Regions from separate parts of the Oceanobacillus sp. FSL K6-2867 genome, predicted to be linked through region 1. Evidence: riboswitches for the same ligand, from Rfam matches in the RefSeq annotation. Region 1 holds a riboswitch; each other region holds the start of a gene.
What was found. Region 1 has a riboswitch for S-adenosylmethionine ahead of NSQ77_RS10585 (phosphoadenylyl-sulfate reductase). Riboswitches for the same ligand answer to the same signal wherever they lie in the genome.
Positions count from the first base shown of each region.

Region 2: another riboswitch for S-adenosylmethionine. It lies ahead of NSQ77_RS13015 (homocysteine S-methyltransferase family protein); the one in region 1 lies ahead of NSQ77_RS10585 (phosphoadenylyl-sulfate reductase).
Region 3: another riboswitch for S-adenosylmethionine. It lies ahead of NSQ77_RS12965 (O-acetylhomoserine aminocarboxypropyltransferase/cysteine synthase family protein); the one in region 1 lies ahead of NSQ77_RS10585 (phosphoadenylyl-sulfate reductase).

Region 1 covers NZ_CP150144.1:2,123,904-2,135,115, reverse strand. The annotation lists gene yycH (two-component system activity regulator YycH) at 1-1,076, opposite strand, end outside; gene walK (cell wall metabolism sensor histidine kinase WalK) at 1,073-2,902, opposite strand; gene yycF (response regulator YycF) at 2,908-3,609, opposite strand; gene NSQ77_RS10590 (peptidoglycan DD-metalloendopeptidase family protein) at 3,751-5,244, opposite strand; SAM riboswitch class I at 5,536-5,639, shown strand; gene NSQ77_RS10585 (phosphoadenylyl-sulfate reductase) at 5,730-6,464, shown strand; gene NSQ77_RS10580 (assimilatory sulfite reductase (NADPH) flavoprotein subunit) at 6,604-8,427, shown strand; gene cysI (assimilatory sulfite reductase (NADPH) hemoprotein subunit) at 8,462-10,195, shown strand; gene cobA (uroporphyrinogen-III C-methyltransferase) at 10,230-11,006, shown strand; gene NSQ77_RS10565 (sirohydrochlorin chelatase) at 11,023-11,212, shown strand, end outside.
Region 2 covers NZ_CP150144.1:2,659,317-2,670,528, forward strand. The annotation lists gene NSQ77_RS13010 (sodium:proton antiporter) at 1-480, shown strand, start outside; gene NSQ77_RS13015 (homocysteine S-methyltransferase family protein) at 691-1,740, opposite strand; SAM riboswitch class I at 1,854-1,952, opposite strand; gene NSQ77_RS13020 (SE1832 family protein) at 2,093-2,275, opposite strand; gene NSQ77_RS13025 (phospho-sugar mutase) at 2,527-4,266, shown strand; gene NSQ77_RS13030 (TerC family protein) at 4,681-5,478, shown strand; gene NSQ77_RS13035 (DUF4003 family protein) at 5,531-6,514, opposite strand; gene NSQ77_RS13040 (OsmC family protein) at 6,678-7,118, shown strand; gene NSQ77_RS13045 (acyltransferase family protein) at 7,440-8,462, shown strand; gene NSQ77_RS13050 (YjiH family protein) at 8,574-9,917, opposite strand; gene NSQ77_RS13055 (AarF/UbiB family protein) at 10,218-11,212, shown strand, end outside.
Region 3 covers NZ_CP150144.1:2,641,799-2,653,010, reverse strand. The annotation lists gene NSQ77_RS12995 (aminopeptidase) at 1-711, opposite strand, end outside; gene NSQ77_RS12990 (helix-turn-helix domain-containing protein) at 1,012-1,353, shown strand; gene NSQ77_RS12985 (acyl-CoA thioesterase) at 1,426-1,938, opposite strand; gene cls (cardiolipin synthase) at 2,000-3,439, opposite strand; gene megL (methionine gamma-lyase) at 4,039-5,223, opposite strand; gene rarD (EamA family transporter RarD) at 5,395-6,300, shown strand; SAM riboswitch class I at 6,425-6,537, shown strand; gene NSQ77_RS12965 (O-acetylhomoserine aminocarboxypropyltransferase/cysteine synthase family protein) at 6,633-8,330, shown strand; gene NSQ77_RS12960 (SGNH/GDSL hydrolase family protein) at 8,894-9,796, shown strand; gene NSQ77_RS12955 (YpmS family protein) at 9,808-10,443, shown strand; gene NSQ77_RS12950 (hypothetical protein) at 10,528-11,148, opposite strand.

The DNA of each region.
Region 1 (11,212 bases):
TGAGCAAATAAAATCATTGGCCTGCGGTATTCAACCAATTGCTGGCTGTTCAATTTTTGTTCGATCATAGCCATATTGTCATGGTTAAAGACAGGATATCCTTCAAAATACATCCGATATTTTATCAGACCTTGTGTCATATCCAATTCTGCTAATCGAAAATCATTTGTCCAGCCCTTATGATTATTAATTTGCGAAATACTTCTATCCAATAAAAGTTTTGGAGAGAGCAATGGATCTGTATTATTATCCTCTGTTAAAATGTTTACATATTCCATTGCAATACCATCCTCATCCACTCGCATTTGACGACTGTCCGTAAAATAGCTCTCACCAATTTCCGGCGTTCTGGACTCACTGACTACAGATGGCGTATCAAATAATACATCTCGCATGTCAGGTGGATCAATTCGTTTAAAGGACATCGTTTTTTTCGGTAACACAATCTCACCGGTAGGCAAGTAAATATCTTTACCCCCTTCATCCATTAGCGTATACAGCCGGAATGTATCCAAATCAAACCCGCTCATATAAGACCAGAGATGATTAAAGTCATTGGAATCGTTTATTTTTGCATTCACTAGCCTGCCATCAGTAGTAGCTACCTCAACAAGCAGTGTCGATGTATCGGCATCAAACTTAATATATATTCTTTCAAATAACGCACCTTCGGGTAATTGGACATTTTCATCATTCACTTTGAAAATACTCCCAAGCAGCTCCACCGGGAAACTTTTCGGAAATATCAGCTCTACCTCATAATCACTTGGCGTACGTTCCGTAACGGATTGAATCGTAATATCAGATAAAATCCAGGAATTCATCTGATTATATAGGCTCTCTCGCTTTGCTGGATCCTTAAAACCATAATAACTGCCATTCGCATGTAAAATGATGTCCATTGGCTCAATGATGCTCCGTTTATCTTCTACTGTTCCGCCAATGTCAACCTCATCAATCGTCTCATTATTTAATGCTGTCTGACTTGGCTTATAGCTTCCTGTTCCAAGGGTGAGAAGTAAGCTTGTTCCAATTAAAACAATTAATATTAACGTTTTTGCTGTTTCTAATTTCATCGGACTCCCCTCCGCTTCTTATTCATAAGCGGTAATGTGAAGAGAATCGTTGTCCCTTCACCTTCTTTACTTTTCGCCCAGATTGTCCCGTGGTGTGCTTCCACTAATTCTTTCGTAATTGCCAACCCTAAGCCTGTGCCACCAAATTTCCTTGCTCGTGCTTTATCTGCTCGGTAAAACCGTTCAAAGACTTTTTCCAGCTTATCATAAGCAATGCCCATTCCTTGGTCCTTGATGCTAACAAGCAGATAATGACGCTTTACTTCAAGTTTTAAACGTATTAATCCACCCTCTGGGGAATATTTAATCGCATTTGAAATAATATTATCCAGAATTTGTGTCATTTTATCTTTATCCATCCATACATAGCTTTGTACATCTGGAATTTCGCGAACGAGTTTTATTTTTTCAGGGGAATTCATTTCAAACCGGTCAATCACATGATGGAAAAAGCCCGCGAATTCGGCGCGTTCCTTATGCATCGGCAGCTCATCCGAATCCATCTTCGAAAGCTGAAGCAAATCGTTTACCATGCGAATCATCCGGTCTGTTTCACCTTGCGCAACACTTAGAAACTTCGGAGCGATGTCTTTATCCTCCCAAGCTCCATCGGTAAGTGCCTCCAGATAGCTTTTCATTGTTGTTAATGGTGTCCGCAGTTCATGCGAAACATTGGATACGAAATCACGTCGTTCTTGTTCCACCTTTTCCTGCTCGGTTACGTCACTAATTACCGTAATGAATCCGGTTATTTCCTCTTCGTCATCCAATACAGTTGAAAAGTTTGCCCGAATCAGGAAAGGACTATCATCATCACTGAAATCGATAATCATTGATCCACTATCTTGCAAATCCGTTATATCGATAATCTTACCTTCGAGCTGCAGAATGTCCAATAGAAAGTCGCCAATAACTTCTTCTGGATTATTACCGATCAATCTTCCTGCAGCTTCATTCATTAATGTAATCGCCCCACTATTATCTGTGGCAATAACACCATCGGACATATTGGAAAGGACGGAGCTTAGCTTTCTCCGTTCCTCTTCAATCGTTGCATACGAATGCTTCAGCCGGCTGTTCAAATCATTAAAGGTCTCAGCCAGCTGGCCGATTTCGTCTTTCCCATATATATTAAGTGTTTGTGTGAAATCCCCATTTGCCATGATCTGAGCTTGCTCTTTCATTTCCTTAATCGGCTTTGTAATGGTACGTGCGACAAGCACCCCAAGGATTGCTGATATCGTAATTGCCAGTACAGATCCTTGGAAAAAGAGGCGATTAATGCCTTCTACTTGATCGTATACGCCTTCCAATGAGGATTGAAAATAAATAACCCCAACAGCCAAGCCTTCTGAATCAAATATTGGTTCTACCTGGACATACACACTTTCTCCATTATCTTCAAACTCATTTTTCTGCTGGGAATCAAAAAATAATGCCTGCTGAACTAGAGGCTGTGTTGATTTTTTTCCAATCTCGTCCATTTCATTAATTCTATTCGTTCCCAAAACACGCCGCTGATTATCAATTACCTGTACGGTTGTAGCTGCATTATCGGTACTTATATCTTCAACAATTTGCTGTACCTCTTGCTGTAAAGGTATGTCACCATCCTCTTCATTTCGCTCTCGTTCAAAAGCTTGTTCGAGGTTATAGCTTAAGAGCTCCACCCGCTCATTAATGGAAGTTTTAAAGCTTCCCATTAGATCATCCTCCAGTCTGATGCTAAAGAATGATCCAATCACCTGAACTGCAAGCAGCAATAATAAGATATAAATAATAATAAACTTTAATTGTATCGAACGAAAAAAACCAACTTTATTCATCGCAACTACTCCTGCTCAGGATTGCGTAAATAATATCCTACACCCCGTCTTGTCACGATCCACATTGGGTTACTCGGATTCTCCTCAATTTTCTCACGAAGTCTGCGTACGGTAACATCAACCGTGCGGACATCTCCAAAGTAATCATAGCCCCAAACAGTTTCAAGCAAGTGCTCTCTTGTCATTACTTGTCCTATATGGCGAGCTAAATAATGCAATAGTTCAAATTCACGGTGCGTTAACTCGATTTGTTCGCCTTTTCGCGAAACCACATATGCATCCGGGTGAACAACAAGATCTCCAATAACAATATCCTTTGTTGCCTTCACCGTATCATCTGGAACCTGCTGCCTGCGCAGATTTGCTTTTACGCGTGCAATCAGCTCCCGGTTGCTGAACGGCTTTGTCACATAATCATCTGCACCAAGCTCGAGTCCAAGCACTTTATCAATTTCTGAATCCTTTGCCGTCAACATAATAACTGGCATTGTCTGTGTCTTTCTCACTTCACGAAGTACTTCATTTCCATCTTTATTTGGCAGCATAATATCCAATAGAATTAAATCAGGGTTCTCACTTTCAGCAAGCTCGATAGCTGTATCACCATCATTTGCTATGATTACTTGATAGCCCTCTTTTTCTAAATTAAATTTTAATATATCTGCAATTGGTTGCTCATCATCTACAACTAGTATTTTTTGTGCCATCTAATTTCACTTCCTTTTTATCCATTCCTTCATTCTATTCTACCGTACTTTTGCTCATCTGTCTTTACCTAGGAAACGTCTATCCTTTTACTTATTTTGTCGAAAGGAAGAAGGCCGGCTCAGGCAGAGCCGACCTTCTTATTATTTACTTACATATTCTGTCGGATTCTCGAGACTTCCACTTTTATATACTTCAAAATGAAGGTGAATTCCTGTCGAATTTCCCGTTGAACCCATCACGCCAATTTTGCTGCCTTTTTCGACAACCTGCCCGACTTTGACATCGATAGAGGATAAATGGGCATAGACTGTTTTCATGCCGTTATTATGATTAATCACAATCTTATTGCCATATCCGCCGTTATTATAGCCAGCAGACTCGACAACACCATTATCGGCAGCTAAAATATTGCGATTGCTTGGGCGTGCAATGTCAATTCCTTTATGCATTTTCCCCCAGCGCTCTCCTAAATGACTAGAAATATATCCACCGACTGCTGGCCATGCCATATCCCCAGTTCCTCGTGACGAAATCACTTTAGTGCCTTTGATAACAATCTTATTTACAGGCTCTTCTGTGATCGTTTCATCCAGAACTTCTTTTGCTGCTTGCTTGCCATTTCGTTTCTCTATTTCATATAGAACTTCTTTTTTCCCTTCTTCGCCTTCTTGTTTTACCTTTTCTTCGCCTTTATACATATCCTCTGATTCAATTACTTCCGTTTCAAATGCAATTGATTCCTCAACTGTCTGCTCTTCTGTCACTACAACTTGTGCAAATGGCTTATATTCCATTACGTTGATTTCCTGATCAATTTTCAATACAGCTTCATCTGCTAAATCAGAATTCAGCTCCAGCAATTTTTTCGTCGATAGATCATACTTTTCAGCAATCTCCCCTAGCACTTCTCCTTCTTTAACGGTATGCACCTTGTCTTGAAGCGTCCCTTTTTCCAGCTTTTTTATACCTTGTTTTTCCGTTAAAATTTCATCTGGATCTGCAGTTTCCTCGGAGATAACAGTCTCTTTCGATAATGCAATATCTGTAACAAGTGTTTCTCCAACATCAGGAACCTTTTTATCTTGAACTTGCTTTTCTTTTGCTTCTTTATCAGCTGCAGCCTTTTGCTTGTCAGCTTCGATTTTTTCCCATTCGTCTTCATCCGCATACTTTGTCGTATATGCATCAAGAACTGCTTCAGCCGCTTCTTCATCTTTAAAATAACCAACAGTTTCATCTGCAATATTCAATTCCACTGCATCTGCCATTACGGTTAAGTGCTCGTCCAGCCTTTTTGCTGCTTTTTCGTTATTGTATTTCGGATTAAAAACCATTTCAGGGATGAAGGTGACGTCCTCGCCAATGGTTAACTCAATAGCATCATAATTATTCTGATGCTTAGCCAGTTTATCATCAATTGCTTGCTGAACAAGATCCTGATCATCAACCTTTCCAAGATGCTCGCCATCTATGTACACATGATATATTGTTTCCAGTTTGTCCTCTGCCTGTACAGGGTTTAAGGTAATCCCAAATCCTAAACATGTCATTATTGCCGTCTTGCTTAAAAAGCTCCATTTCCGTTTACGTTTTATTGCTTCTAGTTTCTTTTCCGTACTTGTATGATAAAACATTTTCTAGTTCTCCTTTTAATCATGTAAATCTATATAAAGCACTATGGCATTTTTATAAAACTCATTCTATCAATCTACCATAGCTCTATAGGTTTAAAAATGGATTGTCGAATAATGTAAAGAAATTGTATTATTGCAACCAGGTATTTACTTTTTAAGCAAAGATATGGCCCCCCATTCTGATTAGTGTTTCTTTTGAAATTAATTTATTTTTTCAAAAAATGGTTGATTTTGGATTTTTAATCATATATAATACACATAATTTAGATTATATTACTCGGATTAATTATACTCTTATCCAGAGAGGTGGAGGGAAGGGCCCTTTGAAACCTCGGCAACAGGTTTAAACAAATACTGTGCCAATTCCTACAGACGGATAGTCTGAAAGATAAGAAGAGTGAATTCCAGTCCTAGTCAGGATAAAATTCATATCCCTCTTCTTTCATAAAAGAAGAGGGATTATTATTTTTATGGAGGGTTTAAGGATGGATAATTATTCGATTAGCTATACGAATTTCAATGGAGATCCTTTTAAAAATTGGTTACCTGCGGATTCGACCAAAGGCGCTTTGAAGATTTTACAGTGGGCCTACGAGACTTATGGTGACCGTGTTGTTTATGCTTGTAGTTTTGGTGCTGAAGGCGTTATATTGGTAGATCTGATTTCCAAGATACAAAAAGATGCCGCTATTGTTTTTCTCGATACGGATCTGCATTTTCAGGAAACATACGATTTGATTGACAAGGTGAAGAAAAAGTATCCAGACCTTCGTATTCACTTAAAGAAACCCGAATTAACCTTGGAAGAACAGGCTAAGCAACATGGATCCGCATTATGGAAGCGAAAACCTGATCAATGCTGCTATATCCGAAAAATAAAACCGCTTGAAGAAGCTCTAAGTGGTGCTCCCGCTTGGATCTCAGGTCTTCGCAGGGAACAGTCCCCTTCAAGAAGCAAGACTGATTTTATAAATAAGGATGAGCGGTTTCAATCGATAAAGATATGCCCATTGATCCATTGGACATGGAAGGATGTGTGGGATTATATCCAAGAAAATAAGCTGGATTATAATCTATTGCACGACCAGAATTATCCAAGTATAGGCTGTATTCCATGTACATCACAAGTTATGGACCAAGGCGATTCTCGTACAGGAAGATGGTCCGGATTCAATAAAACAGAGTGTGGTCTCCATACTTCTACAACTCAAAACGATTAAATCGTATCTTATATCGGAATACGAGCAATAATCCCAGGCATTAAACATAGTAAACAGCTATGTATACATTGGTTATATTGTTGATAGGCAAATAACATCAGTAGACTAAATTAAAAATATTCTTGAGAGGTGATTAGCTTTGCAGTTACAAGTTACTAATAGTCCTTTTAGTCAAGAACAGTCGGAGAAATTGAATCATATTCTCTCAACATTAACCGACGAACAACGAATATGGCTGAGCGGATACTTAACCGTCCCTCAAAACACCCAATCAAGTTTTATCATTGATTCATTCGGTCAATCCCATAATGCCAAAAATCAAACAGAACTGAGGCAGGTTACCATTCTTTTTGGATCTGAAACAGGGAATGCACAGTCACTTGCTGAACGCTTTGGACAGAGGATTAAGGAACAAGACTTCCCAGTCAAAATTGCTGCTTTAGATGACTTTAAACCAAAAGACTTAAAAAAAGTTCAAGATCTATTCATTATCACGGCTACCCATGGAGAGGGGGACCCACCAGATAACGCTCGAACATTCCATGAATTTCTTCATAGCAGAAAGGCACCACAATTAAAGGATCTACAATATTCAGTCTTATCTCTCGGTGACGAATCCTATGAATTCTTTTGCCAAACCGGTAAAGAGTTTGATAAGCGATTGGAGGAATTGGGAGGTGAAAGGCTCTATCCCCGAGTCGATTGTGATTTGGACTTTGATGAGCCTGCAGCAGAATGGATGGATGGTGTACTAGGCATCTTACAGGAAATGAAAGATACACATGAAACAACACAGGCAGATTCGTTATCCGAGACATCCATAATTGAACAGCCTATCTATTCCAAAGCAAACCCATTCCATGCCGAAGTGCTCGAAAATTTAAACCTTAACGGACGCGGTTCGAATAAGGAGACGCGCCATCTTGAATTGTCACTGGAAGGGTCAAAGTTCGAGTTCGAGCCTGGTGATAGCCTTGGTATTTTTCCGAAAAACAATCCTGCTTTAGTAGATGATTTAATTGCAGAGATGGGCTGGGATCCTCAAACAAGCGTCCAAATCAATAAGCAAGGCGAGGTGCGTGCCCTAAGGGAAGCTCTATTAACCAATTATGAAATTTCCAGATTAACAAAGTCTTTACTGCAAAAAGCTGCACAGCTTTTTAATCATGATAGGTTAAAAGATTTACTGCAGCCGGATAATGAAGAAAACCTAAAAACATATATCAATGGCAGAGATTTGCTTGATCTCGTTAGGGATTATCGCCCGAACAACATTGCTCCTATTGAGTTCATTCAAATACTGCGGAAGATTCCGGCTCGGCTATATTCGATTACAAGCAGCTACAAGGCAAACCCTGACGAGGTTCATATTGCTGTTGGAGCCGTAAAATATCCTGCACATCGACAAATTCAAGCTGGGGTTTGCTCGGGGCAATGCGCTGATCGTGTAGAGCCTGGTGAGCAGATTCCAGTATATATCCATCGGAACCCGAATTTTAAATTCCCTGCCGATATAGATACACCCGTAATCATGATTGGTCCTGGAACAGGGGTTGCCCCTTACCGTTCTTTCCTAGAGGAACGTGAGGAAATCGGACACAACGGCAAAACCTGGCTATTCTACGGAGATCAGCATTTTGATTCCGATTTTCTTTATCAAGTGGAATGGCAACGATGGCTCAAGGAAGGCGTATTAACGAAAATGGATGTTGCGTTCTCCCGGGATACAGATGAAAAGGTATATGTACAGCATCGCATGCTGGAAAAGAGCAAGGACATTTATCAATGGATTGCAGATGGAGCACATATCTATGTTTGTGGGGATGAAAGGCATATGGCCAGCGATGTTCATACAACATTGGTCACCATTCTCGAGCAGGAAGGTCACTTAAGCCACGATGAAGCAGAGCTTGCCTTAAACGAAATGCGCAGGCAAAAGCGTTATCAACGTGACGTGTATTAAAAGCAATGAAGGTTAAGAGGAGGAGAATTAGGGGATGGATAAAAATAAGCTAGCAGAACAGAACGGTCCGTTAGATCGATTGGAACAGGTGAAGGAGAATAGTAATTTTTTAAGAGGAACGATTGCTGAAGGACTGGAGGATCCAATTACAGGAGCAATTTCTGATGATGATAACAAACTGCTAAAGTTTCATGGGAGCTATCAGCAGGATGACCGAGATATAAGGGATGAGCGCAGGCGGAAAAAATTGGAGCCTGCATACCAATTTATGATTCGCGTACGTACACCTGGTGGCGTAACAACATCTGAGCAGTGGCTCGTCATGGATGAGCTTGCACAAAAGTATGCAAATGGGACAATGAAGCTCACGACTAGACAGACCTATCAATTGCACGGAATTTTAAAAAGAAATTTGAAAAAAACAATGCAGGAAATGAATCAAGCCCTTATGACAACCATTGCAGCTTGTGGGGATATAAACAGAAATGTGATGTGTAATGTAAATCCGGCGCAATCGGATTACCATTCAGAGGTCTATGCATGGTCCAAGAAGATCAGTGATCATTTATTACCAAAGACAAATGCATATCATGAGATTTGGCTGGATGATGAAAAAATAGTCGATAGCCGCGGAATAAAGGAAACAGAGCCAATTTATGGGCCGACCTATTTGCCAAGAAAATTCAAAATTGGTGTCGCTATACCGCCTTCTAACGATGTCGATATCTATTCACAGGATTTAGGCTTCATTGCCATTATCGAAAATGAAAAACTGCAAGGGTTTAACATAGCTGTTGGTGGTGGGATGGGAATGACACATGGTGACACCAAAACTTACCCACAAATCGCTCGTGTAATTGGATTCTGTGCGCCAGAGAAGATCACAGAGGTGGCAGAGCATGTCGTGATGATTCAGCGTGATTACGGCAACCGCTCCAATCGAAAAAATGCTCGTTTCAAATATACGATTGATGCGAGAGGGATTGACTGGTTTAAGGATGAATTGAACTCAAGGTTGACATGGAACCTGGAGGCGCCACGTCCCTATCATTTTGAATCAAATGGCGATACCTATGGCTGGGTGAAAGGCAAAGACAGTTGGCATCTGACATTGTTTATTCAAAATGGACGAGTGAAAGATATTGAAGGATATGAGCTGATGACTGGGTTACGGGAAATTGCCAAAGTCCATACAGGCGATTTTCGAATTACAGCCAATCAAAATCTTATCATCGCGGATGTTACAGACGAGAAGAAACAGGAAATTACCGATTTGGTTGAAACATATCACCTTACTGAAGGAAGGCATTTATCAGGGCTGCGAAGAAACTCGATCGCCTGTGTTGCTTTACCGACTTGTGGCCTTGCGATGGCTGAATCAGAGCGATATCTCCCAGTTTTGCTGGATAAAATGGAAGGAATTCTGGATGAAGCTGGACTCCATGAAGAAGAAATCGTTATTCGTATGTCAGGCTGTCCGAATGGCTGCTCCCGACCAGGTCTTGCAGAGATTGCTTTCATTGGGAAAGCACCTGGGAAATATAATATGTACCTTGGTGGTGCCTTCAATGGCAGCCGCTTAAATAAGCTTTACAAGGAAAATATCGGAGAAAAAGAAATTTTAGATTCCCTTCGTCCAATTCTTTTCCAATATGCGAAGGAACGATATAAAGGAGAACATTTTGGTGACTTTGTCATTCGGGCAGGATACGTTGAGAAGGTCCATTCCGGGCTTGACTTCCATGCAACGTCAGCTGCTCAAAAGTAGATAGCAACCTGAATTAAAGAAAGGAAGTGACCTTGTGGGAAAAGTTTATTTAGTTGGCGCCGGACCTGGTGATCCGGATTTGATAACCGTAAAAGGATTGAAGGCGATTCAGAGCTCCGATGTTATTTTATATGATCGTCTCGTTAATGAAGCATTACTCGATGAGGCTCCCGATTATGCGGAATTGGTCTATTGTGGAAAGAGTCCTGATCATCCTTCTATTTCACAAGAAACGATACATGAATTACTCCTGGATTATGCTGGCGAAGGTAAGGTTATTACACGCTTAAAGGGTGGAGACCCATTTATTTTTGGCAGAGGCGGCGAGGAGGCAGAAGTCCTGAAACAAAATGACATCGACTATGAGGTTATCCCAGGAATCACATCTGGATCTGCCGCACCTGCTTATGCAGGCATTCCACTAACACACCGAGATTATAGCTCATCCGTATCCTTTATATCCGGCGTAAGTAAAAATGGTCCATCCAATGAAAAATATTGGAAGAACCTAGCTCAAGGATCTGATACACTTTGCATCTATATGGGGGTTAAAAGCCTGCCAGACATTTGTGAAAAGCTGATTCGATATGGCCGTGCAACCTCTACCCCAGTTGCCTTGATTCACTGGGGGACAACAGAACAGCAGCAGACAATAACCGGTACACTTGCAAACATTGCAGAACAAGCGCTTACCTTTCAAAACCCTTCCATGATTATTATTGGGGAGGTTGTCACATTAAGAAAGCAGTTAAGATGGTTTGAGGAAGCTTCCATTGAAAAGCACTTTACCCCACAAGCAATTATCGGATGAACTGGAGGGATCAGCATTGCAAGCAATTCTATATGTAAGCCATGGCAGCCGAAACAGGGAAGCAATCTCCGAAGCGATTGCTTGCATTGCCAAAGTAAAAAGATTGGTTAATGTCGAGCTCCAGGAAATTTGTTTTCTAGAGCTGGCCGAACCGAATTTATCTCAGGGAATAGAAAGCTTAGTTACACAAGGTGCTACAAGGATAT
Region 2 (11,212 bases), 540 kb from region 1:
CATCATTTAGATACTATTCCGTATGAATACTTGCTTGCGATGACAGATGACCGAGCATTTAATTCCTTAATCTGTACGACATTCCTGCCAGAGTATGGCAGAACAAACGTGTTTAAAGCAAGTCCATTCAACCAGCTTGATAACGGCTATGCAAAAGGAGTCGTTTCCAAGGTAGGTGGAAGAATTCTATTCGATAAAAAATTTCCGCTGGAAACATTGATTGAAAAAATTGAGATTGGTTATGTGTTCCGTCAAACAACATTGACAGAGCAATTCAACTTTGAAGCATATAAAGCAGAGAAAGACTCATCAACCATTTTCTTATATTTAATCAAGCCTTCTGGACAATTGAAGTTTTTCTCTGAGGAGATGCGTACTGTTCCTGCGATAGGCGATAAAATCATTAGTTTGACTCCACCTACAAAGGAGCAGGCAAAAATTCAAGCAAAATTGGAAAGCAATCGTTCATTAAACGAGTAGGAAAACATACTAAGATTAGCGGGCAAGACCATTGATGAATGACCTTGCCCGCTATTTCTATTTTCAGGAGTATAGTATGGAATGAAAGAAAGCTCAATTATAGCTTTAGGGATAACGTATCTGAATCAATTTATGGCACAGGAAACGATGAAAAAAGCCTAATTCCTTCGTGTTAATTGAGAAATTAGGCTTCCACATATTATTAATCTATCAGGCTTTCAGTCGATAATTTAAATTGTGCTCTTGAAGTGTTTTGTCTTTCCCAAACAAGAAGTGCTTCTCCATATCAGGAGAGTATTTCGAATTAACTGTTTCAATGCCTACAGCTTCTGCCACTGCCCGCAGCATCGCTGGTGAGGCACCACAGCAAAGTCCAATATAATTAATGCCTATATCTTTTGCCTCTTTCGCCCACTCAGCTAGCTCGTAACGGTTGTGGTACAGCGGATCCAGGGCAGTAGGAAAAGTTGTTTCTGTAGGTAAGTGACAACTGCATCCTCCATCGGGCAAGTTAAAGAATGTTGGATTTTCTTCTGTAGTACGATATGGAATTGGTAATCCTGCTACATATCCATCTACATTTTTTCGAATGTCAGCAAGGTATGGCTGCATCGTTTCGGGACCTCGGAAACAATTCATTCCAACCACTAATGCGCCTTTTTCAGAAAGTATTTTACAGGATTCTTCCACGGTGAAACCATCTCTTAATATATTCTCACCCATTAATCCTAATGTAATAACTGCTGGCAGACCTTGTTTGGTGATTTCCTCTAGTGCTATTAACGCCTCTTCATGATAATAAAATGTTTCACCATTTATGAAGTCGACACCTTCTTCTTTACACCATTTCACCATCTCTTCAAATATACTTCTAACTTTATCCTTTGATTCAGGTAAATCTGGATTGAAAATATTAGTATTCGATATATTTCCAGCTACCAGCGCTTCTTCTTTTGGATGCTCTTTTGCAACCTCTTTTGCTAAACGAATGGCATTTCTGTTTAAAGGCTCTAATAAATCTTCTTTACCGATAATCCGCATTTTTTCCCGGTGGGCATTGTATGTAAAAGCTAATACAACGTCAGAACCAGCATTCATATAATCCCTATATGCCTGTTTCAATGCCTCAGGATTATCCAGAGCCACCTCAGGAACAAAGGATCCTGCCTGCAAATATCCCCTTCGTTCCAATTCAAATAAATAACCTTCTCCTGCAATTACAGTTCCTTCTTTTAAACGTTCCTCTAAACTTCGCTTCATCATTTTTCCTCCTTCTGATTTTTATTGGTTGTTATGCCTGGGCAAGTTAAATAGTGAAAATAAAAACCCCCTTCCTAAAATAAGAAGAGGGTTTGGCTGTGTGCTAAGTACTCTTCTTATCTTCAAGCTTCACGCTTCTGGAATTAGCACAGTACTAAAAGTCTGTTGCTGAGGTTTCACAGGGCCAGTCCCTCTACCTCTCTTGATAAGAATATTCGGTATTATTTTTATTATCACATACAATAAGTCAAATTTTTAAAAAAGTCAAGACAAATTTTAAAACAGTAAATATTTTTATAAAAAGTTAAGCTTTATTCCAGCATAAACCAGGCGATTATGCTTTAGTCCTTGATTATTCATCTATTTCTTCCAGCTGGCGATTCACTTCCGCAATCTCACCCTCCAACCGAATTAACTGCTCTTCTGCAGAGGAGACTCTGCCCTTAACGTATTCCAGCTTGTCCATATCACTTTGAATACGAACATAATCGGATTTCAATTCATCCAGCTTTGCTAGCAGTTGCTGCTTTGTCATTGATTATACCCCCAATTGATTAGTTATATCTATTATAGCAAAAGCATTCCTTTCATAAAGGAACAAGGTACAATTAAGATGTAGAATGGTACTGCTTAAAAAAGAAGATCTGTACTCATCCCGTAATTTTTGGAGGGGTATTTTGCAGGCAATCTTTATGAATGACTTCCAGATATTATGATAAAGAGTTATAGTATAAAGCATAAAAGTATGCTAAAATTTTGACATATATAATGGCAGGGGGTAATGTTGTGAACAATTGGGAAGCAGTCTATCAAAAATGGGATTCATTTGAAGATCTCGACAAAGATTTAAAAACAGAATTACATAAGATTAAAGATAATAAGCATGCGCTGGAAGATGCATTTTATAAAGAATTAACATTCGGCACTGGTGGGATGCGAGGTGTTCTTGGCGCTGGTGTTAATCGGATGAACATTTACACAGTAAGGAAAGCTGTTAACGGGCTTGCAAACTATTTATTAGCAAATCAGGTTAACGTACGTGACAGAGGTGTTGTTATTGCCTATGATTCCAGAAATATGTCAAAGGAATTTGCTGTTGAATCGGCAAAAGTGCTAGGTTCCTATGGAATAAAAACACATATCTTTGAATCATTGCGTCCAACACCGCTTCTTTCCTTTGCTGTCCGCTATCTGCGAACTGTTGCAGGAATCATGATTACTGCAAGTCATAATCCGCCGGAATACAATGGATTTAAAGTGTACAATGAAACAGGTGCTCAAATTGTTCCAGAAGAGGCAAGTCTAATCATAGAGTCGATCCAAAAGACGGAAGATGAGCTGACAGTGCCGTTTATGGAAAAAGAAGAATTAGAAGAAAAAGGCCTGCTTAATTGGCTTAGTTATGAAATCGATAATGCGTACCTTGAGCGTTTGTACCATATGACAAAAATGGACGAGACTGTGCATCAGCAGGAAAAGGATCTTCAGATTGTCTTTACACCTTTGCATGGAACGGCTTATAACTTAGTAACGAAAGGACTTGAACAGCTTAATTTTCCGAATGTAGCGGTTGTAAAAGAGCAAGCTGAACCTGATCCGATGTTTTCTACGGTAGCATCACCAAATCCGGAAGAGCATCAAGCATTTACGATGGCAATAAAGCTTGGTAAACAAACGGATGCTGATATTTTGCTCGGAACGGACCCGGATGCTGATCGCTTAGGAGTAGCAGTTAAAAATAAAGCTGGTGAATACCAAGTGTTAACAGGAAACCAGCTTGGAGCATTATTGCTCGATTATATTTTGTCGCATACCAATCCACAGGTTTACCAAAATCCACGTATGATTAAGACGGTTGTTTCTACAGAGCTTGGAAGAGCAATTGCAGAATCATATGATGTAAAAACACTTGATACATTAACAGGATTCAAATATATTGGCGAGAAAATTAATCAATTTGACGCAACTGGCGAGACTTTTATATTTGGATTTGAGGAGAGCTATGGCTATTTAATTAGCAGTTTTGCGCGAGATAAAGACGCAGTTCAAGCTGCTATGATGGCAACAGAAATGGCCTATTACTGGAAGGAACAAGGAAAAACGCTATTTGACGCACTGGATGTTTTATTTGAGAAGCATGGTTATTTCTTAGAGGGGATGTCTTCCTTAACGTTAAAAGGGAAGGAAGGTTCGGAGCAAATCGCTAAAATTATGGATGAAATCCGTTCCAATCCATTACAAGAAATTGCAGGAATAAAAGTTGAACAAGTGGAAAATTATTTATCAAGCGAGCGAACTTTAATGAAGGAAGCTAGAAAAGAAACAATTGATTTGCCACAGGAAAATATGATGAAGTTTATTTTAGAGCAGCATGCATGGGTATGCTTGCGCCCATCTGGTACAGAGCCTAAGATCAAGTGCTATTATGGTGTAAGCGGGAAAAGTAAAGCGGATAGTGAAGCAAGGCTAGCCTCATTAAAAGAAACAATGGACCGAATTATTTCGGGTATTTTAGAAAAAAACTAAAAAACTGTCTGGGATTTGTTCATTTGCGGCATGCGACCTTTCATAGAGATGATACGTATAAAAGCTGATTATCTTTTGCTTAATAGGGAATTATATTTTTGATGATGTTCATCACGCTGGTCCATGCTGTAAAGGTCACAAACTCGCTTGGTACGAAGCTAAGGAGTGCTTCCAACATCCATTGTACAATCACCCAAAGGAAATTTGACATTTTGCGATAAATAGGGTTTAATATGAGTAACTTAATATTTCCTAAAGGGGAGTAGCTGTACAATTTAAGTCGTCATTACGAGATATTGTCTCCGGCTTAATTGGCAATGAACGTTGTTAGCGAGACCTTTACCATCAGCAGGTAAAGGTCTCTTTTTGTGTGCTTTTCCCTGTTGATGAAATTACATTTTAAGGAGAGTGCACATGGGAACAGAATTAATTTTGGAATACTTATGGGTTTTAGTTGTTTTGATTGGGTTGGAGGGGCTTTTAGCTGCTGATAATGCATTAGTATTGGCTATCATGGTAAGGCATCTGCCGGAAAAACAACGAAAAAGAGCCTTGTTTTACGGGTTAGCAGGAGCGTTTGTTTTACGCTTTGGATCATTATTTGTAATTTCATTTCTGGTGGACTTTTGGCAGGTTCAAGCATTAGGTGCAGCATATCTGTTAATCATTGCGATTAAGAACTTATACAGTAAATATAAACCGAAATCCGAAGACGATCATGAAAAAGAGCAAAAAAGTGTTCAGCTTAATGCAGATGGTGAGGCTTCTCAAAAGGAATTTTGGCTTACTGTTCTTAAAGTCGAGTTTGCTGATTTAGCATTTGCGGTGGATTCGATCCTTGCAGCAGTTGCCTTAGCGGTAGCCCTTCCGGCGACAGGTTTAGGAACGATTGGAAGTCTGGATACTGGGCAATTTGCTGTTATATTTGCCGGCGGGATGATTGGGCTAATTATCATGCGTTTTGCAGCAAATATTTTTGTTGGCTTGCTCCATAAACGACCAGGCCTAGAAACAGCAGCCTTTGTTATTGTCGGCTGGGTAGGTGTAAAGCTTGCTGTGCTGGTATTGGCGCATCCAGATATTGCGTGGATTCCATATGAATTCCCACACTCTACATTTTGGAAAATCACTTTCTATGGTGTATTAATACTAGTAGCAGTTGTTGGCTGGATTGCTTCTGGTAAGAAAGATAACCAAAAACAAGAAGCTTGATGAATAAAAGCACTCGACTTCCTTTTTAGGAATCGAGTGCTTTTCTCTCGCATTAATTACTGCCATTATTTGCTGCATTGGTGGCTGCAGTGGTGGAGACAATCGTTGCAATCATAACGGCTTGCTGGGCCTGCAGAATAGATTCCAATGTCGTTTGGATGGTTGTGGCTGCAAGGCTTTTATTAGTGATTTTTTCATTTACATAGAATGAAACTGCTGTAATCAAATTCATATCCTTTTGCCAACGAAAGCTTTTTTCATTATTTAATTCATTAAACATCCTTGAAATTTCGTCTATCTGAAATTGCTCTTCCGGCAACAGGCTAATCATGCCGATAATAGGATAATACATAGGTTTTGGTCTAATACCTGTTTCTCTAAAGCTATCCATTATGGATGCAGCACGACGAACGGGACGATCAATAGTCGTACTCGTATCCAATGAAAGGATATGACTTAGAAACTGCAGGTCATTTCCTTTTCGAAAACCATTTTGACTTAATGAATCATAGTATTTTTCCATCTGTTCATTAATGTCATCACGGTCCTCATACGCAAGCAATACAGCAAGCGGATAATCACTTGCGCTTGTAAGGAAGATATGGTCTTGTTTCATGCTATCATAGATTTTTTTTGCCCGGGCAATTGTCTGCTCCTCTTTTTCCATGTGATTCGCATGCGTCAGCAAGGTAGATGCAGCTAAATAGGTGTACACGCCACTACTGAATTTAGCTTTTCTTAATTTATCATATAACATGAAAAGGGTATTAATTTGATTTTCTGGATGATCAAATTTTATATCAAGTGCTGCAGCAGTAGTAAATCGAGAAGTGGACTTCAGCGGCGAAAAGAAGCCAGCCCTGGCCTTTATGCGATCAGCAAGCTGCAGAAATGCATCAAAATGAAATTTCTTTTTGTTCATAACATAGAGAGAGGCAATAGCCATTAATATCCGTTTATCGGATACCTTCCATTTCATGCCGTCATGCAGTTCTTTATATATAGTTGTGTATTGATTCATTTTTTCACTGAACATTGGTTATCCGGCCTTTCTTTTAAGGGGTCTGTCTCCTATTACGATTAGTATACGTAAAAGGTTTCATTCCATTTATATAAGCCGTGTTGGTATAAGGATTACTGTTTTTATTTTTGCTTCATAGAAAGCATAGGTTAAAATGGAAGCAGGAGAGGTGATTGAAATGGCAGAGCATCATTTTCATTTACAAGCAAGCTGGCCTGGCGGACGGAATAGTGACGGATATATTGAATCAGGAAATTTGCAAACCAAAATTTCGATACCGAAAGAAATGGATGGGCCTAATATTGGGACCAATCCAGATGAAATGCTATTAGGTGCTGCGGCAACATGCTATATCATTACATTAGCAGCGATGATAGAGCGCGCAGATTTGCCGCTTGATTATATGTCACTGGAATCAGAAGGAATTGTGGATGTAACAAACGGTGTATTCACTTATAAAAAAATTATTCATCGTCCAACCGTTTCGTTAAAAGCTGGCGCTGCAAATGAACAGCATCGGAAATTAAGCAAGCTTGTGGAGAAAGCGGAGAAGAGCTGTATGATTTCGCGGGCCCTAAAAGGCAATGTGCAGATTGAGCTAGAAGCGAATCTAAGCTAATTCAATGGACAAAAAGATCGCACCAATTTTAACTGGTGCGTTCTTTTTATGGCTTAATCTGTGATTACGCAAAAGCAGATGCTTGTGGATAAAAAACTTGATATTTGGAATAAAATGAGGAGGCGCGGAATTGGAAAATTATTTATTGGTTCTCTTTCCAGCATTCACCACGAGGATTACAAAGCTGCTTCAATTTTTCACAATGCTTACAAACTATTAACAAATTGATGAAATTACTTCATATTTTATGATTTTTTCATAAAAAAGGGGTAGAGTGGTTATTACAATGTAAACCGACATAATTAAGAAGGATGAGAAGTGATGAAACGTAATCCATTTTTTGACAATGCGAAGGTGTTATTGATTTTCTTAGTTGTCTTTGGGCATATTATTCAGCCGTTTATTAGTAATTCAAATGGTATGAACACACTGTATATGTGGATTTACACATTCCATATGCCTGCTTTTATTCTATTGTCCGGATTCTTTGCAAAGGGTTCAGGGAATAAGGAGTATATTTTTAAGCTGGCAAAACGCTTATTAATTCCATATCTGATCTTTCAAATTCTATACACTATTTATTATTTCTATATTGGAAAGGAAGGCTGGCAAGCAGGGATTTTTTATCCACAATGGTCACTATGGTTCTTGTTTAGTTTATTCAGCTGGCATATTTTACTGAGCTGGTACAAAAAACTTCCGGCTCTATTAAGTATCTCTTTAGCAGTATTCGTGGGGCTTGTTGTTGGTTATTTCGGTGAAATCGGGCATACATTTAGTCTTTCCCGCACATTTGCTTTCTTTCCATTCTTTCTTATCGGTTATTGGCTAACGGAAAAGCAAATTATGTGGGTGAAACATCGATTGGTAAGAATCTCGTCTGTTGTCGTTATGACACTCTTAGCAGTAGCAATTTACTACTTGCCGGATATTAATACAGGATGGCTGCTTTCATCCAGCTCTTACGGTGATTTAGGATTGGAGCAGTACGGAGGGGTTGCCAGGTTCCTGTTTTATGTTGTAGCGTCGATAATGGTAGTCAGTATTCTTGCTTGGATACCACATAAAAATTTTGGATGGATTACAAAGTTAGGTACGCGTACATTGTATGTCTATCTGCTTCACGGATTTATCGTGCAGTATTTCCGTCAAAACAATTACTTTGAGGTAAATGGAATTATCGATGTTCTCGGACTTGCAGCAATTGCAGCTTTAATTGTTATTGTGCTTTCAAGCAAACCAATTCTAGGAGTATGGCAGCCATTTATTGAAGGAAAAGCTTCCTTGCTGAAACAGGTGCTAAAAGGTGAACGAAATAGAAGCTCGACCCAAACAGAAAGCTGAACAAAAATAGTGAAACTAAACGCTAACTAAAACGTATGAATTAATAACCCCCTTTTCATAACATAAAAAGAAGCAGGCGATCGAGAATGATCGCCTGCTTCTTCGCTGTTTCTAAAAGATAAAATGTGCAATAAGCGTTATAACTGGTAATGTAATAATCGTACGCAATAAGAAAATAATAACGAGATCCATAAAGGATACCGGAATTTTTGTTCCTAGAATTAAACCGCCGACCTCAGACATGTAAATCAATTGTGTTACCGATAATGCAGCAATGATGAAGCGAGTAATTTCTGCTTCAATTGACGAACCAATAATTGCCGGCAGGAACATGTCGGCAAAGCCAATCAAGATGGTTTGTGATGCTTCCTGTGCAAATGGGACTTGCATGAGCTCTAACAGCGGAATAAATGGTGCACCAATCCATTGAAAGAATGGTGTATATTCAGCGATTATAAGAGCAACCAGGCCAAATGCCATTACAACTGGGGCAACCCCCATCCACATATCAAAAATGTTCTGTACGCCTTCTTTAATAAAGTTTGTGAAGCTCGTTTCCTTTTTGGCCCGATTTAATGCATTTTTATAGCTGTATGTCAGAATATTTTCACCGGCAGGGATTGCTTCTTCTATTGGTTCAGCTGAATCATTTATATACGTATCCGACTTTCTTGATAACGGAGGGATACGCGGCATGATTAAAGCTGCTATTCCACCAGCTATTACAATTGTTATATAAAATGGAATAAACATATGTTCAAGGTCTACTTCTGTTAAAACGACTAAGGAAAACGTGATGGACACGATTGAGAATGTTGTACCAACTACTGCTGCCTCTCGTTTTGTATAAAGTCCAGCTTCATATTGTTTACTCGTAAGCAAAACACCGATTGTTCCGTCGCCAACCCAGGAAGCAAGTGCGTCTACGGAAGAGCGCCCAGGAAGTTTAAACAACGGGCGCATAATGTTAGTCATTAACGTTCCGAAAAGTTCTAATAAACCGAAGTTCGTTAATAAAGGAAGAAACAGTCCAGCAAATAGGAAAACAGCAAATAATACATGAAGCAAGCTGTCCAAGAGAGTCTGTCCCGTATCTTCTCCATGAATTGCTTCTGGACCGAGCTGGAAAAAGACCATAATCGCAAAAACTGCTGCAAGCACTCTTGTTATTGTCCAAAAGGTACTCGTATAAAATAATTGCTGAAAAAATGGTGTTTTTTCAAATGCTTCTTTCCCAGCCAGCTTAGCGATCAGCGTCATCACTGCCGTTATAACGATAATAGCCATCATAATGGCAGAAAGCTGATTTTCTAAGAATGTTTGCACCCAATTTGCCAAAATCGCAATTGGTATGGTAATCCCATCCGCTGTCTTAATTGGAATGATAAAAATAAAAACTCCAATCAGCGAAGGGATGATAAATTTTAAGTGATCGATTAATCGATAATTTTTCATAATAACCTCCAACAACCACATACCCTATTTTATTATGGATGAATCTAACTGTATGATTATACATCTTAACGAAAAAATATTCAATCCAGGTTTTAGGGAAATCGTATCCATCCGCTTGATTACTATTCTTATTAATTAAGGTACACAATAGCTTCGAATAGGCAGCAGTCCATGTCAATATTCTCATACATAATGATTTTTAACCCACCTGCTCATTCTGTACAAACGATTCATAATTCGATATCGTTAAAAGTAATAAGATGATGCTGTTCGGGGTAAAAGAATGATGAGGTGTTATTGGTGGCAAAGATATTCAAATATAATTTAATTTATCGGTGTACCGTAATCGTATGGATGGCAGTAAAGTTTATTATTAAGATATATTTCTTTTATTTCCGTAATAAAATATGGGATAAGAAGACTGTTGCACGATGGGATAATATGCTCTGTGATATGGCGAGAGAGTACCGGGATAAGGCCGAAAAGCTGGGTGGTATTCTTATCAAGCTTGGTCAATTTCTCAGTACGAGAACTGATTTTATGCCAGACATTTTTATTAAGGAATTAGATGATTTAGTTGATCGTGTACCACCAATGCCATATGAAGATGCGATAGCTACAATAAAGAAGGAATGGGGGACAGAGCTGACAACGCATCTGATGGCGTTTGAAAGAAAGGCAGTTGCATCCGCGTCGATTGGGGATGTGTATCGTGCTATACTGACAGATGGATCAGTGGTGGCAATTAAAGTACGTCGAAAGCGCATCGAAGAAATTTTTCACAAGGATTTTGTGGCTTTGCGAATGGTCTTTTGGATTTTAAAGGTGTTTACAACATTTGGAAAAAAGGCAGATTTAAATGCGCTATATAAAGAATTAGTTCTTGTGATGAATCGTGAGCTTGATTATGAGCAAGAACTGGAATTTGGGGAATACTTTTATAATCGATATAAAAATGATCCTGCCATACGAATTCCCAGATACGAACATGATTTGTCTACCGAAAAGGTGCTTGTTATGGAATGGATAGAAGGCGCCAAAATAACAGATGTCGAATTTATGAAAAAACATCGCATTGATCGGGAGAAAACAACAAAAACATTATTTGATCATTATATTGACCAGTTTCTTAATCCAGGGAAATTTCATGCCGACCCGCATGCAGGGAACATTCGCATTCAGAAAGACGGTACAATTGCAATTCTTGACTTTGGGATGGTTGGTGAAATTAAAGTAGACGATACGAAGCAATTTAAACTGCTCGTACAAGGATTCATCATTGATAACTATGATAT
Region 3 (11,212 bases), 520 kb from region 1:
TGTTTCTGCTTCTGCAGATCCGCCTTTCCAAATATGTCCTTGTGGAAGCTCCATTTCCAGATCTGTTCCAGGTGCTTTAAAAATCAATTTTTGATAGTTTTTCTTATTTAAAACTTCTCGTGCTGTTTTTAATGTTGCATTATGCTTATCCCATGCAGCAATTGGATCATCCTGATCAACACGTACAATGCTTACAATTGCTTCCCATAAACTTTCCACTGCATCCTCTTTTGACTTGTCAGGGAAAATTTTCTGCGCCCAATCACCTGATGGAATTGAAATGATAGACCAAGGAATCTTGTCATTCATTGTATAGTTACGGAAATTCACCATTGCTTCTGCTGCAGCTTTATTTGCCTTCGCAACACGTGATGGATCAATATTTTGTAATAAATCAGGATTCGTGGAACGGATATGCAATATCGCAGCTCCATCTTCTGCAAATGTATCATGGAGCTTCACACGCCACTCCGGGAAGTCTTCAATAACTTGATCTGGAGCGTTTTCATACTTTAACAGCGTCAATTCATCATCGACCCAGTTAATATGCACATCCTTCGCACCTAATTCATATGCTTTCCGAGCAACGATTTTTGTAAAATCTGACCCTTCAATTGGTGCGTTAATCATTACTGCCTGCCCTTTTTGTAAATTAACACCTGTGTGTAATGCCAATTCCGCATACTTCTCTTGTGTTCTTTGACTTACCATAATTCAAACCTCCAAGATATTTCAGATAATGGTCTCATCCAGAAGTCTTTACTTTTTAAACAGTATGTCTTTTGTCAGAGGGATGAATGTACCATATAGTCATTATTCCATAATCAATAGAAAATTGCCAAAATCACCTTCTATATTTTCAAATTCCTGCCAATAGAACGATAGGTCAGTTCTATTTACGGTATTAGTGGTTTGTGCTATTATAATAATATAGAAGTTACTTTTTGTAATCACTGGAATGTTTTATATAAAGCAAATTGAAATGATTGTATAGGAAATGAGGTAATCATAATGGAAAAATTATGTCCACGTTTTGAAAAAGCGATGGGACTTCTTAGCACACGCTGGGTGGGTTTAATTTTATTTGAATTATTAAAGGGAACAAAACGCTTCTCTGAAATGGAAGCTGATTTGCCTATTAGCGGAAGACTGTTATCTGATCGGCTGAAGCTGCTTGAAAAAGAAGGAATTGTGGAACGGAATATTTATTCTGAATTCCCTGTTCGAATCGAATATTCTCTATCTCAAAAAGGCAAGGATCTAGAACCAGTTATTAAAGAAATTCAATGTTGGGCTGATGGTCATATTACCGCTGAGGAAATTCAAAAAGATGAGGACAAACAAAAAGATTAACGATACAGGCGCTTCAAAAAACAGGCTGTTGCGAGCAACAGCCTGTTTCATTCGGAATTCAGAATTCCAATTTTATTCCATTGCATATTTTGTACCAAAGGTTGCAGCCAGTTCTTGAGAATGCCGTCTTCTTTCTCCCCTGCGCTTTGCTCGCAGTGCTGCATTTTCATGGAGCATTTTTTCCAAATCTGTTTCTGGATAAACAGACGGTACAGGAACAGGCTTTCCATTTTCATCAATCGCTACAAACGTCATAAATGCAGTGGCACTGACTCTTCTTTCCCCTGTTACTAAATCCTCGGTTACTGCTTTCGCAAAAACCTCCATCGATGTATGATGTGTCCATGTAACAAATGACTCGATTGAAATCGAATGGCCGACTTTTACAGGAGCCAGAAAATCCACGGAATCCGTCGATGCAGTTACAACAGGATTCCTAGCATGCTTCACTGCCGCTATTGCTGCGATATCATCAATATGCGCCATTAATTTTCCGCCAAATAGTGTACCAAAAGCATTTGTATCTGGCGGGAGTACATGTGTTGTTTTTATTGCTAATGAGTTTGAGCATGGTTTTGCTTCCATATTTTTTTCCTCCTGATGACTTTCCGCCGTTTACTATAAGTTATTCCTGCTTCCGAATGCCCTATAGCACTGGCGAAATTAGTCTGGAAATTGATTCTTTAAATCGAATACCAATTGTTCTTTGGTCATACAGTTTCTTCGTCATCTGTGTCGATAGCTCAATATCATCGTTAAACCTTTGAACTAGTCGTTCAGCTATTTCGGTATCATATAAAAATGCATTCACCTCAAAGTTGAGACGGAAACTGCGAACATCAATGTTTGCAGTCCCTACTGATGCAATTTTCCCATCAACAACAATTGTTTTTGCATGAAGAAAACCGTTTTGATAAATAAACACCTCAGCACCAGCTGTTAATAGTTCCCCACTGCTGGATAACGTTGCCCAGTACACGAATGGATGATCTGGTTTATTTGGAATCATAATTTTCACATCTACACCGGATAATGCAGCAATTCGCAATGCATCTTTCACACTTTCATCTGGTATAAAATAAGGTGTTTGAATGTAAATATAGTCCTTGGCCGCCATAATCATCTTAATGTAGCCATTTTTTATTTGTTCCCATTCCGTATCCGGACCGCTTGAAACTATCTGGATCCCTACGTCTCCACTTGGACTCGTGTTATAATAGCGATCATCATATAGAATATCATTTTTGGATGCTTGATTCCAATCGAGAATAAAGCGAGTTTGCAAACTTTGAACAGCCTCCCCCATTACACGTAAATGTGTGTCACGCCAATATCCAAATTTCCTGCTTTTTCCAAGATATTCATCACCAACATTGAATCCGCCAATATAGCCAATCTTCCCATCTATAATCGTTAGCTTACGATGATTTCGATAGTTTATTTTAAAATTAATGATAAGCTTAGATGGAAAAAATGACTCCACCATAACACCCGCGTTCTTTAATCGCTTTACATAGCTTCTTTTTAAAGAACGCGACCCCATATCATCATAGAGAACCCGGACATCAACACCCTCATTCGCTTTTTTAATGAGAACCTCTGCCAGACGCTGACCAAGCTCATCACTTCGCATAATATAGTATTGCATGTGAATGTGGTCCTTTGCCTTTTGCAGATCCTGAATCAGCGCTTCAAATTTTTCTTGCCCATCAGTATAAATTCCTATCTTATTATCTTGCGAAAAAATAGCATCATCATTCCGCAATAGAAGGTACACTAGGTCGCTATATTCACGCATCGCCTCATCATTAAAGTGAAAATCCTTATCCTCCAAGGTGCGCAGCTGTGATTGAACAGTCGTTTTTACACCCATCATGCTTTTTTTATCCCATGTGAAAATTCTTCTGTTGCTTATTGGCTTACCAAAAATTAAGTATAGAATAAATCCTGCGATTGGAATAAACAGCAATACCATTAACCATGCCCATGAAGAGGTTGGATCTTTCCTTTCCAAAAATACAATAGAAATACCCAATGCAATATTTAAAACGATTATAAGTCCGAGTAAAAACGACAGTATTCCCATCGTATCAATCTCCCTCTAAACGTATATTTCCACTATCTAATATAGCACAGAAATTTAATCCAGGTTAGTGATGCGCTGTTTTTTCAATGTTTCATGCATACTATTTAGCCTATCCAAGAAAAGATAAAACATAGTAAGGAATTTTTTCGCGTTTGAAAGAAACTCCGGATTAGTGCAATTACGGTATGTGCGTATACTCGCTCCGCTAATTTTGCTTTGCTACATTCCACAGTAGTAACATAAACAAAGTTTTCATTTTAACCAGTCCGGGTGAGCGGAGGGCGGTGACTCTTCGAAAATAGGATGTAAATGCTGACGAAGCATTCCTTGTCCTGTGGGAACAGCACGTGTCTGAAGTCTTGCAGGAAGTGGTTTTCTTTCGGAGAGGCTGAAGTCGTGCCCACGGAAAGCATCCGCCCGGAGCTATCCCGGACGGCGGGGCTTACACATACCTTAGCAGTTAGTTAGAAGTTTATATAAACCCAGGTTGAAATCCCTTCTCTTCCTATCCAATTCTATTATCATAGAACAAATAAAATACACGCCATGCTAGAAAATAATTAACATTTGGCGTGTATGTAAAAGGAGCGTTGCTTATCTTATAATTGCTCTAATGCCTGTTCCAAATCAGCCCAAATATCCTCCCACGCTTCCAATCCAACTGAAAGCCGAATAAGCTGATCCGTAATGCCCATTTGCTGGCGCACTTCGTATGGTATGCTTGCATGTGTCATTGTAGCAGGATGCTCAATTAACGTTTCGGCATCTCCTAGACTGACTGCAATCTTTATAAAGCCCAATTGATTCAATAGTAATTGTGCTTGGCTTTTATCTCCTTTCACTTCAAAGGAAATAATTCCTCCACCGCGTTTCATTTGTTTTTTCATAATCGAGAAATCCCGATTTTCTTCGTCTTCGGGATAATATACATTAGCGATTTTTCGATGCATCTTCAGCTGCTCGACAATTTTTTGGGCATTGTCACAGTGACGATCCAAACGAACTGGCAATGTTTTTAAGCCACGCAGCAATAACCATGCATCAAATGGAGAAATCACGCCGCCAATATCTTTTTGTGTTGTTTGCGAAACCATATCAATAAACGATTTTTTGCCAACTACTAAACCAGCAATTACATCTCCGTGACCGCCAATGTATTTCGTTGCGCTATGAAGGACAATATCGCATCCTAATTCCAATGGTTGCTGTAAATATGGAGATGAAAATGTGTTGTCCACCACAACTGGAATACCATATTCTTTTGCAACCTCTGCTACTTGCTTCAAATCAATTAAACGCATTGTTGGATTAATCGGCGTTTCTACATAGATGACAGTGGTTTCTGGCCGAATAAGACTGCGAAGCTCTTCCTTTGATTTCATCTCTGAAAAATCAGTCATTATATTATATTTTTCCCGCATCATCGTCAACAATCCGAATGTACAACCATATAATCCTGAGGAGCAAATAATATGGTCATTTGCTTTTGTCAATGCAATGAGAACAGCTGATACTGCCGCCATTCCTGAAGCAAATGCGAGCCCGGCCTCGCCCTTTTCCAAGCTTGCAACCCGTTCTTCAAGTACACGCACGGTTGGATTTCCCAGCCGTGAATAAATATAACCCGATTCTTCACCTGCAAAGCGGCGTTCTCCTAGCTCGGCAGTTTCAAATGAATAGGTAGATGTTTGAAAAATGGGTGTGGAAAGACTTCCAAGCATTTCTTTTGAATCATAGCCTTCATGGATAACAGCCGTTTCAAAACGTTTTTGTTTTTGTATCATCCGTAAACCCCCTTCTATAGATGTTACTTATACTCATATCTATCATATCGAATATAACTCACACAGGAAAGCGTTTTCTGGATCAAAGATAAGCTAAGTGATTGCTAAATTGGCAAATTCCATCTAACATAATAGGAATATTAACAAAAAATCCGCTTAGGAGGGATAATAATGGATAATCGGCATTCGAAAACTGGCATCATCTATACGTTCAGCGCCTACCTCTTATGGGGAATTATTACCATGTACTGGAAGCAAATTGAATATGTTCCAGCTGGAGAAATTCTAGCACATCGCATAGCATGGTCAGCTGTATTCATGCTGCTTCTCGTCATTATTCTTGGTAAATGGAACCACTTCATACAGGAGTGTCGGCAAATTATCAAAAAGAAAAAGCAATTATTCGGGATTACAGCGGCCGCGATTGTAATTACATTAAACTGGTTTCTATTTATTTGGGCAGTTGTTCAAGGACATATCCTGCAAGCAAGTCTTGGATATTATATCAACCCGCTTATTAGTATTTTATTAGGAGTTATCATTTTGAAAGAACCAGTGACGAAAAGTCAATTACTCTCCTTCATTCTAGCAGCTATCGGTGTGTTTTACTTAACATTCAATTTTGGCGTATTTCCCTGGATCTCCTTGCTGTTAGCAACCACGTTTGCATTATACGGATTGCTGAAAAAAACAGTGAATGTCAGCGCAATGTCCGGCCTGACAATCGAAACGTTGCTCATTACACCAGCAGCACTTATTTATTTATGGCTTATACCGAGCAGTTCATTTTCATTTACGCCATTTATCACGGTTACGAACTTATTTTTAATTGGGGCAGGTATTGCTACCGCTGTTCCTCTATTATTATTTTCTAGTGGCGCTAAACAGATTCCTCTAGCGATGGTAGGTTTTTTGCAATATATCACGCCTACAATGATGCTTGTAATCGGTGTGTTTTTCTATAATGAACCTTTTTCCCAGGCACATCTCATTACATTTGTTTTTATATGGACCGCCTTATTTATATATATGGCTTCTATTTATAAAAATTCGCAGCGTCGTTTGCGGACACACTAAAATACATCTTTAGCATCTGGTTAATCTTAAACATACAGCCAGTTTGTTTTAAACTTTTCAGAAAACAGCATTGACAGAAAATAAAATTCATTGTATACTCACAATAACTTAAATAATGCAACATCTCTTATCAAGAGTGGCGGAGGGAATAGGCCCTATGAAGCCCAGCAACCTTAAGGCATTAACTTGCTTGTAACGGTGCTAAATCCTACAGGTTAAAAGCCTGGTAGATAAGAGGAGGAACGGTTCGTACATACGCCCTCTTCTTAGGAAGAGGGCTTTTTCGTTATCTCTCTTCAAGAACATATAACATTTTAAGGAGGATTTTTATTATGTCACAATTTCAGCCAGAAACGGTATTACTTCATGGAGGGCAGCAGCCTGATCCAACTACAGGTGCACGTGCTGTTCCAATCTATCAAACAACTTCTTATGTTTTTCGCGATACAGAGCACGCTCAAAACTTATTTGGTTTAGCAGAACCAGGTAATATATACTCTCGTATTATGAATCCGACCGTTGATGCATTCGAACAGCGTGTTGCCCAGCTGGAGGATGGAGTTGGTGCTGTAGCAACATCGTCTGGAATGGCTGCTATTACACTAGCAATCTTGAATATCGCGGAAGCTGGAGATGAAATTATCGCGGACAGCAACTTATATGGAGGGACGTACAATCTTTTTGCAGCAACTCTTCCACGCTACGGAATTACAGTAAAATTTGTCGATGGTACAAAACCAGAAGAATTTGAAGCTGCAATTACCGATAAAACAAAAGCTATATTCGGTGAAGTTATCACCAACCCAAGCCTTTACATTTTTGACGTTGAAACTGTTGCTGACATTGCGCATGCTCATGGCATTCCATTAATTATTGATAATACATTTGCTCCTTATATCGCAAAACCACTCACTTGGGGCGCTGATATAGTCATTCATTCCGCAACAAAATGGATTGGCGGTCATGGTACAACAATTGGTGGAGTTGTCGTTGACGGCGGAAGATTTGACTGGAATAACAATCGGTTTCCTGGATTCACGGAGCCTGATGAAACGTATCACGGCTTAAAATATAAGGATCTTGGACCAACAGCATTTATTACAAAACTGCGTGTTCAATTATTGCGAGATATCGGTGCATGCTTGAGTCCGCAAAGTGCGTTTTTATTCCTGCAAGGACTGGAAACACTTCATCTAAGAATTGAAAGACACAATCAAAATGCAGAAAAAGTAGCTGCCTATTTACAAAAACATAAAGCAGTGGAATGGATTAACTTCCCTGGCTTGAAGGAACATCCATCCCATAATCTTGCTAAGAAATATTTCAAGAACGGGTATGGCTCCATTATTACATTTGGTATCCAAGGCGGTCGTGATGCAGGCAGAAAACTAATCGACAATGTGAAGCTATGGTCACATGTGGCAAATGTCGGAGATGCCAAATCCTTAATTATTCATCCTGCTTCAACGACACATCAGCAACTAAGTGCAGAGGACTTGAAGAAAAGTGGTGTATCCGAAGAGCTCGTCCGCTTGTCGGTTGGGTTAGAAGCTGTGGAAGATGTTCTGGCAGATTTAGAGCAGGCAATTGGTAAAGCAACAGGAGTTAATCAAGAAGCACAACAATCCGATGACAATGCAATTAACGGCTTGCTTTCTTCTCCATTTGATCGCACTGAAGGTGTACGCAAAAAGATTATTGCTTGCATCGGTATTGATCAGAATGAAACGAAATCATTAGAAAAACTTGGCTTTGAGATTGTGCCTGTAGAAAATGATCCTGCCAATGAATTATCTGTAATTACATCTCCTGTTGATGCATTATGGATTAACAATAAAGAACTGCCAGCAGCAGTTATTGAACAGTTGGTAAATAAAGAAATCAAGTTTATTTTCGCTGAGGGAGCTGCAAGCACAAATCAAACAGTTCAGCATGCAAATGCTGCGGGAATTATTGTTACGGAAGTCAATCCAGCTACATTAGCACTTCAGCTTCGTAGCAATAACACGCAAAATACTGTTACAGTTTAACAATTATACCGATCAGGTTTACTTCTTCATCGAAATGGGAATATACCCAAAGAGAGCAAACCAAAATTTAAATCGCCTTCTATCCAGAGGGCGATTTTTTAATTAAGCTTTTATTTTCGTTATTGTCGTATTTAAAAGAAACGATGGATTTGGATTAATGTGCAATTATGGGTTGTGCGTATACCCGCTACAGAAACACACTTCGCGCACCTTAGGGTGACCCGACGCTTCTTGAACTACATTCTGTGAAGTCTATATCTACCATGTAATAAAAACGGTGTGTAATTGAGAACAACTTCAAGTTTAACTTCTTATATTATTGATTAAACTTATAAAGGATGTATTCTAAAAAAATGCTCACAATAACAACAACTACCGCCTTGAAATGGTGGGAAACGAGCATTACATATAAAGAACAGAAGAACTTCAGATGATTTTCTTTAACTTAATTTTTACAGGATGATTGAAAGGGTATATAATTTATAAATCCTCTTCGAATAATTATAAAGCGGACAAATTAGCCTTTTTTCCATATTATATTAAGAGATAACTGCATAGGTGTGATGAACTTGAAAAAGTATGTTTATATAGCCCTTTCCCTTTTAGTTATTGGATTTGCAATGGTTTATTTTATGCAGCAGTCACAGAAGACAATTACGGAGCCTGCAACTGAGCATGAGCATGATATGGAACAAGAACAAAAAGAACAGGACGAGGACAATAAATCGGATGCTAATGAAGAGAAACAAGAACAAGAGAAAGAAACAAAACAACCTGGATTACCACCAAGTATATCTGGAGCACTACAGAGTACAGTTAGTTTCTTCAGCAATCAGGAAACAAAGATTGTTGCCATCGGGGATTCACTCACCCAAGGCGTTGGGGATGAAACGGAGCAAGGCGGCTATATTGGAATATTAGAAAGAACAATTAATGATGGGTTACAAACAGTAGAAATTGATAATTTCGGCAAGCGGGGAAACCGGACAGATCAATTGCTTAAGCGTTTAGAGAAGCAAGAAATACGTGATGCAATTGCGGATTCTGATTTAGTACTGATTACGATTGGTGCAAATGATATTATGAAGATAGCGAGAGAAAACATTATGCACCTCGTTATCGATGACTTTGTTGCTGAAATGGAAGACTATGAAACCCGAATTCGGCAAATATTCGATAAGATTACTGCATTAAATCCAGACACTCATATATACCTTGTCGGCTTTTATAACCCTTTTAAAAAATATTTTAAAGATATTAAAGAGCTCGATTTAATTGTTGGTAAATGGAACACTGCAAGCAGCAGCATTGCCAGTGAATATGAAAATATTACCTTTATTCCAACAGAAGATTTATTTAAAGTGACAAACACCAACCTGTTTGCCGAAGACAATTTTCACCCAAATTATGAAGGCTATTATTTAATAGCCGAACGAGTACTTGACTATATTACGTCTAGAAGATAAGGATGAACGCTATGTCAGATAGAAAACAGCGTTTGAAAAATAACAAATGGAAAAAGGCTTTCTACGGCTTACTGATTTTTAATGGTATTGTTATTGCAGTGCTTCTCGCACTCTTATTTGGACCTGTTCCGGAAAATAAAGTGCCTGTCCGCAATGGGCATGGCGATCAAGAAAGCTCTGAGTTTATTATACGAACTTCCAAACAGAATCTGAATAATCTTGTCAATGCATATATTGAACAATTACTTGGGGATTCAGAGCATTACTATCGTATCTCACTAGATGAAGACGTCCATTTAATCGGGGAACTGCCTGTATTTTCAACCACAGTCCCACTTTCCGTTCATTTGGAACCATTGGTTCAGGAAAACGGTGACCTTGTATTAAAACAAAAATCCATATCAGTTGGGTTATTAGAACTCCCAAACAAAAAGATCATGGAATATATGGCTGATTTACTTCCAATGCCAGATTGGGTTACTGTCAATCCGCAAGAGCAAGAAATTTATGTGGCTGTTACAGATATGGACATCCGCAGTAATTTTCAAGTTGCAGTTGAAAACATTGACCTGGAAGCAAACAATATTGCATTTCGGTTAAAAGTTCCTTATGAAACACTGGGATTGGAAATGCTCGGTCCATGGTAAATTCAAAGGGGCACCACACTCGCTCTTAGTTTACAGTTAAATAGCAAAAAGAACCATTTACATTTGTAGATGGTTCTTTTTTGTTTATTTTAAACCCAAGCGCTTAAATCGGGAAGATATTAGAAAAATAAATGATTGCTTCGTTACCGCTTGGTCTTGTATTACTTTTTCTGGCTCTTTCTGTTCTGAATAATCACCAAGAATGCCTTTATATATGAGCTGCATTCCTGGGTAGCTTCGAATATCTGCTGGTGTAATAAAGCTAATCGGCTTCCCAAATTGAAACCTCTTCATATCCCGCAGTACTGTGGCCACAAATTCGGAACAGAATAGCGCGAATTTCCGATTAATCTCTACTTCAAACATAACACCAAATAAACCAATGAAATTATATTTATAAAGCTGTTTCTTTGCTTCAATCTCTTTTATATTAAGAAGAATGCCTTCATATTCTTCTTCCGTAACTTTAAAACTGTATAGCTCACAGGTAGAACGCTTTAAAAATTCACTATGAATGTCTTCCTTAATAAATCCGCCGATAAACGGATTTCTCGGCTGTTTTCTTCCAAAGCTATACAATTCCTTCAATTGCGGATCAAAACCGATAGAGACATGGTTTAATGACTTCTTCGTATAAAAATTTATTGCTTTTGACAGATAACTGCCTGTATCGGTAAAAAGGAAATAAATAATCCTTTCACCCATGCCTTCCCCTCCTTTCCACTTATGGGCGATAAACAAATTGATTTTTTATTTGGCAAGTAGGAAA